2 regions of the Nocardioides ultimimeridianus genome follow, and region 2 is predicted to be linked to the other one. Evidence: riboswitches for the same ligand, from Rfam matches in the RefSeq annotation. Region 2 holds a riboswitch; the other holds the start of a gene.

Region 1 (3,399 bases), on a different contig from region 2:
TCTCGACCAGGTGCAGCGAGCCGTCGCCGCCCGGCCGTGCCCCGACCCGCCGGCCGCTGGTCGCGAGGGCGCGGCTGCGCCGGCCCGCCTCGCCGACGCCGAGGCCGGCGACCACCAGCTGCTTGGGCCGGTACGGCGTACCGGAGCCGACCGTGGCCTCCGGCGCCCCGCCACCGCCCGGCTGCCCCAGCTGGCCGGGCTGCTCCGGGCCCCCGTCGGACGCATCGGACGCGTCGGGAGCCGCCGGGTCGGTGTCCCCCGTCGGCTCGTCGGCCGGCGCCTCCTCGCTCTCCTCCGGGCCCCCACCCTCGGGCGGCTCCGGCGGCAGCTCGTCATCGCCGAGCAGCTGGTCCAGCAGGTCCTCGTCCAGCCCGGGAGCGTCGAACGGGTTGCGGCGACGGCGGTGCGGGAGCGCGAGCAGGGCGGCGCGCCGGATGTCGTCGCGGGTCACCTCGTCGCGCCCGGCCCACGCCGCGTGCGCGACGGCGGTGCGCGCGGTGACGATGTCGGCGCGCAGCCCGTCGACCTCGAAGGCCGCGCAGACCTCGGCGATCTTCAGCAGCGCGGCGTCGCCCAGGCGCACCTCGCCGACCCGCTTGCGCGCGTCCTCGATCCGCTCGGTGAGTGCGGCCTCCGCGTCGGCGTACGCACCGGTGAAGAGGGCCGGGTCGGCGTCGTACGCCATCCGGCGCCGGACCACCTCGGCGCGCACGACCGGGTCGCGCGGCGCCGCCACCTCGACGGTCAGGCCGAACCGGTCGAGCAGCTGCGGGCGCAGCTCGCCCTCCTCGGGGTTCATCGTGCCGATCAGGACGAACCGCGCATCGTGCTCGACCGAGATGCCGTCGCGCTCGACGGTCACGCGGCCCATCGCGGCGGCGTCCAACAGCAGGTCGACCAGGTGGTCGTGCAGCAGGTTGACCTCGTCGACGTACAGCAGGCCGCCGTGGGCGCGGGCCAGGAGGCCCTCCTCGACCTGGATCCGGCCCTCGGTGAGCGCGGACTCCAGCTGGATCGAGCCGATGACCCGGTCCTCGGTCGCGCCGATGGGCAGCTCCACCAGCGGCGGGAAGAGGGCACCGAGCGCGCGCACGCTCGTCGACTTCGCGGTGCCCTTCTCGCCGCGGACCAGGACGCCGCCGATCTCGGGGCTGATCGTGGTCAGCACCAGGGCGAGACCCATGTCGTCGAGGTCGTCCGGGCTGCAGCCGACAACGGCCGACAGGGGATAGTGCAGTGGCATGTGAGGCTCCCGCTCGCTTCGCCATCGTGGAATGGTCGGGCGCGAGGCCGGTCTTCGGACTGTCACCGCAGCGGGCCTGTGCCGGAGTTCCACCGGCTTCCCAGATTCTCCCCGCGGGCCGACTCGGTGAGCAGACCGTTGGGGCACCTCGTGCCGCTGCCACGATAGCGTCAGCGCCCGTGACCGCGTCCACGCCCTCCACTCCGCGGCTGCACGTGATCGGCATCGGCGCGGACGCCTGGGCCGGGCTGGGCGAGCCCGCCCGCGCGCGGATCCGCGCGGCCGAGGTGATCCTCGGCGGCGAACGACACCTCGCGCTCCTCCCCGACGACGTGCGCGGGCGTCGGGAGGCCTGGCCCTCCCCGCTGCGCCCACGGCTCGGCGACTTCCTCGCCTCCCTCCCCTCCGGCACGGTCGTGGCGCTCGCGTCCGGCGACCCCCTCGTCTCCGGCATCGGTACGACGCTGCTCGGCCTGCTCGGCCCCGACCGGGTCACCATCGAGCCGGCGGTCTCGTCGGTCGCCCTGGCGCGCGCCGCGATGGGCTGGCCGGCGGAGTCGTGCGCGGTCGTCACCGTCGTCGGTCGCGACGTCGCCCTGGTGGCCCGCGAGCTCGCCCCGGGCCGCCGGATCCTGGTCCTGTCCTCCGACGAGACCACACCGGATGCGGTCGCCGACCTGCTGCGCCGTGCCGGCTACGGCGACTCCCCGATGACCGTGCTGGGCGACCTCGGCGCGCCGCAGGAGACCCGGCGGACGGGCACCGCGGCCGACCTCACCGGACCGCACCCCCGCCTGAACACCATCGCCATCGAGATCGTCGGGCGGTCGGCGTACGGCTGGACCGCGGGCCTCCCCGACGACGCCTTCGAGCACGACGGCCAGCTCACCAAGCGCGACCTGCGCGCCTCCGCCCTCGCCCGCCTCGCACCGACGCCCGGCGAGCACCTGTGGGACGTCGGTGCCGGAGCGGGCTCGGTCGGCATCGAGTGGATGCGCGCCCACCCCTCGTGCACGGCGACCGCGATCGAGGCCGACCCCGACCGGGCGGCCCGCATCGCGCGCAACGCCCGCACCCTCGGCGTACCGGGCCTGCGGGTGGTCACCGGCCGGGCCCCCGACGCGCTCGCCGACCTCGCCGCGCCCGACGCGATCTTCGTCGGGGGCGGTGCGACCCGGCCCGGCGTGGCCGACGCGTGCCTCGCGGCCCTGCGACCCGGGCGGCGTCTGGTGATCCACGGCGTCACCCTCGAGACCGAGCAGCTCCTGGGGCGCCTCTACGCCACCCACGGCGGCGAGCTGACCCGCGTCTCGGTCGAGACCGCGGCGCCGGTCGGCACGTTCACCGGCTGGACGCCGGCGCGGGCCGTGACGCAGTGGTCCTTCGCGCGCTGACCGCCCCCACAGCGGTCAGGCGCTCAGACCTCCTGCTGCCTCGTCGTACTCCTCGTAGAGGACCGAGACCAGCGGCGAACGGTGCCGCCATCCGGCGGGCTCGACGACCGGAGCCTCCGCCATGCCCTCGAGGGTGCCCAGGCAGAGCCACGCGACCGGTCGCACGTGGTCGGGCATCCCGACCAGCGACCGCAGGAACTCCTCGCGCCACGAGCTCACCCAGCGCACCCCGAGCTCCTCGGCCGCCGCGGCGAGCATCAGCCTCTGGATCGCGCACAGGACGGCGGACAGGCCACCCCGGGCCGGGTCGTGCCCGACGACGACCCCCAGGCCGCAGGCCGTGACCGCGGCGACCTCCTCCGACTCGACGGCGCCGAGGCGCTCCTGCTCGAGCTCGACGTGCTCGGCGAACACCCGCAGCGCCAGGGGCGAGCGGACGAGGACGAAGCTCCCGCAGTGGACCGCCGACAGCACGCGATCGAGGACCCGCGGCGGGAGCGGCGCTGCGATGACCATGCACCCACGCTAGGTCGCCGTCCTTGCACGAAGGTTGGACGGACGCGTCAGGTCCGGCGGTAGGTCTCCTCGTGCAGCACCGACGCGACGGGCGAGCGATGCCGCCAGCCGTACCGCTCCAGATCCGGTACGTCGGGCAGGCCGGCCACCTGACCGACGCAGAGCCACGCGACCGGCCGGACGTGGTCGGGCATGCCGACCAGCGAGCGCAGGAACTCCTCGCGGTAGAAGCTGACCCAGCCCACA
Region 2 (3,399 bases):
TGCGGGTGGTGAAGCGGCCCACGGCGTACACGGTCTTCGTGCCGGCGCTGCGGCCCACGTTGAGGCTCGCGCCGAACCAACCCTCGGCGGTGGCGGAGCCCGAGGCGACGACGACGCCCTTGTAGGTCAGCTTGACGCGCTCACCGGGGTACAGGCCCTTGACGACGACCCGCTCCGAGCCGCCCTTGGCGATGGTGGGCCGGCTGACGCTGACGGGCAGCGTCTTCGGCGCCAGGGCGACGACGGTCTTCGCCGCGGTCGCGCCGGCCACCTTGAGGATCGCCTTGTAGGAACGGGTTCCGGCCGGGAACGCGAACTGGTGACTGGTGGCGCTGACGCCCACCACGTCGCGGTTCTTGCCCATCAGCGACAGGCAGCCCCGCTGGCCGTTGACGAGCCCCTGCACCGCGACCGGCTGGGTCGCTCCCGCACGCACCCAGCGGGTAGCGACGGCGAGCGGCGCGGTCGACGCGGCGTGGACCTGCATGGCCGGGAAGGACTGGATCGTCGCCTCGTACCAGTCGTAGCCGTACGGGTCGGTCAGCCCGTCCGTCTCGCCGTTCGCCAGCGCGGAGTCGCTCGCAGCGACGGCACCGGCCTGGGTGCTGAGCTTGCGGTCGCACGCGGAGCCGGAGACCTGGTGGCGGCGGAGCCACACGGCGGCCTTCGCCACCGGACCCGTGTCCCCGTGCAACTGGAGCGCCTGGGCGGCCAGTCCGGTCGAGTTGCCGCTCTCCGAGCCGAAGGCGAGCCAGGCGCCGCTGCTCTGCTGGGTGGACGTCAGGTAGGAGATGCCCTTGGTGATCGCGTCGTCGACGCCGGGCGTCGCGGAGTTCTCGAGCGGGATCAGTGCCATCAACGCGTCGGCGGTGTCGTCGGGGGTCGAGACCGAGCCGCTGTCCCATCCGCCGTCGGAGTTCTGCATGGCGACCAGCGCGGCGACCGCCTTGTCCCACTCCGTGCAGGAGCACGTCCAGTCCTTGCCCGCGCTGAGGGCCTGGACCGCCAGGCCCTGGGACCAGCCGCCCTCGTAGCCGCCTTCGGGCATGACACCGGTCGTGTCGTCGATGGCGGTCTCGACCTTGGCGACCAGGTCGCCGTCCACCGTGGTCGGGTCGACGCCGGCGAGGTCGTAGAAGACCGCCGCCTGGGCAGCGGCGAGACCGGTCGTCGCGTAGCCACTGATCCCGGCGTCCACGGCCGACTTGATCCGGTCGATCGTCGCCTGGTCTCCGCCGTGGCGGGCGAGCGCCGTGCCGAAGTCGATCGTCGCACCGAGGCTGCCGTCGACCAGGTTGTCGGAGCCGAGCTGCCGCGTGAGCCAGGAGATCGCTGCGTCGTCGGGCGCCGGGGCGGTCACGGCCTCCGCGGACGGCGCGACGAGGGTGAGGCCGGCGGCGAGCACGGCGCTGCCGAGGCCGGCGGCGGCGTACTTCCGCATCGGACGGAGGAGCATGGTGATCCTTCCCGCTGCAGTCAGCGGGCTGCGGCTCTGCGGCCGCCCGACCCGCTGCGTTCCACGACAGCGCTGGTGCCAGGACGTCCCGTGCCAGGTGCTCCGGCTCGCCGTGTCCCCCGATGAACACGGCCCACGGTTGCGGGTCAGCGCCGGACTCGGACCGGCTTCCCCCACCACGGGCGTGATGAATGTTGACCTGAGGGTAACCCGGGGGGCGGGTCGGGCCCCAACCGTGCTGGGCGGGTGGGCACTCTCGGGGTTGGTGTGGGCGGCCGCACCTTAGCCGCCCGGTCCCCGGCGTCAAGGCTGCTCGCTGCGCTCGCACCGCTGCGCGGCGCCTGCGGCGGCCTTGACCCCGGGTCCTTACCGGGCGGCTGAACGGCGCGGAGTCGGCACGGGCTTCGCCCGCGCCGCCGCTTCGCGGCCGCCCACCAAACCCGTCCCGACCTGGGAAAACTCTCGTCGAAGCCTTCCACCGGCGTTCGAACAGGTGTACTATGAGAGGTAGTTGATCAGTCCGTCTCGGGGAGCTCCTCATGGTCGCAGGAACGGTGTCGTTGCACCCGATCCTCGCGTGCGCGCGGTCTCTTCAGAACGACCTCGCGGCAGTCGCGGACATGCCGGCCGACTACCTCCGTACTCGCGACAAAGCCGACTTGTTGACCGACCTGGCCAAGGTCAAGGCCCAGCTCGCCGAGCTGGAGCTCCGAGTCCTCGCTGCAGCCGCGGATGTGGCCGAGGAGCACGGGTCCCGTGACGCCGGCTGCTGGCTCGCCCACACCACCCGCATCACCTCCTCCGCCGGCCGCGCCCAACTGCGGCTGGCCGAGTCGCTCGAGGCTCACCCGCTCACCGCGGCCGCGATGCGCGAAGGCGCGGTGAACGAGGCCCAGGCGAGGGTGATCATCCGGTCGGTCGACAAGCTGTCCGACGCCGTCGACCAATCGGTCCGGGCCCAGGCCGAGGCGCACCTGATCGAGCTGGCCGCGATCTATGACCCGAAGGACCTTCAGGTGCTCGGCACCAAGATCCTCGAAGTCGTCGCATCCGACATCGCCGAAGCCGAGCTCGGCAAGCAGCTCGAACGCGAGGAACAGGCCGCACGGGACGAGGTCGCCATCCGCATCCGCAAACGCGGGAACGGGATCACCCGCTGGATCTGCGACCTCCCCGACTCCGTCTCCGAACGAGCCCTCACCTACCTCGAAGCCCAAGACTCCCCGAGGGTCACCCAAACCCGATCCCGGAACAGGGGCGAGGCGTTCTGCCGACTCCTCGAACTACTCGACCCCAAGCGACTCCCCGACCACGGTGGCGACGCCACCACCGTCATGGTCACCATCCCCCTCGAGACCCTCACCCACGAGCTGGGCTCGGCGATGCTCGGCGACACCGCCATCTCCGCCAGTGAGGCACGGCGGCTCGCCTGCACCGCGAAGATCATCCCCGTCGTCCTCGGCGGGAAGTCCGAACCCCTCGACCTCGGCAGATCCCGCCGACTCTTCGAACCACCCCAACGCAAAGCCATGCGAATCCGCGACAAGCGCTGCCGTGCGGAAGGGTGCGCGATCCCCGCAGCCTGGTGCGAAGCACATCATTTGAAGCCGTGGTCGGAGGGCGGGAGGACCGACCTCGCCGACGGCGTACTGCTCTGCTCCCACCACCATCACCGAGCCCACGACACCCGCTACGACATGACCAAGCTCGCCACCGGCGACTACAGGTTCCACCGCCGGACATAGACGCCCCGGGGCGCATGGTCGGATGCCGCTCGTGACGACGGGTCAGGTGACCCATCGTCCGTAGCGCCCTGCGCGACCCCCTCGACGAGTGCGGGCACGGGTTCGCAGTAGAAGATCGCCCACGCAGGCGATCTCGGCCCCGCGGCACAAGACGAACCGCCCTGGCGGCCGCGAAGCGGCGGCGCGGGCGAAGCCCGT

Evidence for each region. A riboswitch is a leader RNA that binds a small molecule or an ion and turns the genes downstream of it on or off. The one in region 2 is predicted to bind cobalamin.
Region 1: linked by a shared signal. The riboswitch ahead of ACYU8V_RS09515 (VWA domain-containing protein) and the one ahead of ACYU8V_RS21050 (prenyltransferase/squalene oxidase repeat-containing protein) in region 2 are both predicted to bind cobalamin.

What each region holds. Positions count from the first base shown of each region.
Region 1 covers NZ_BAAHAB010000009.1:195,729-199,127, forward strand. Annotated here, with positions in the region: gene ACYU8V_RS09515 (VWA domain-containing protein) at 1-1,243, opposite strand, end outside; cobalamin riboswitch at 1,272-1,409, opposite strand; gene cbiE (precorrin-6y C5,15-methyltransferase (decarboxylating) subunit CbiE) at 1,423-2,637, shown strand; gene ACYU8V_RS09525 (nitroreductase family protein) at 2,653-3,153, opposite strand; gene bluB (5,6-dimethylbenzimidazole synthase) at 3,201-3,399, opposite strand, start outside.
Region 2 covers NZ_BAAHAB010000023.1:88,646-92,044, forward strand. Annotated here, with positions in the region: gene ACYU8V_RS21050 (prenyltransferase/squalene oxidase repeat-containing protein) at 1-1,456, opposite strand, end outside; cobalamin riboswitch at 1,532-1,652, opposite strand; gene ACYU8V_RS21055 (HNH endonuclease signature motif containing protein) at 1,996-3,201, shown strand.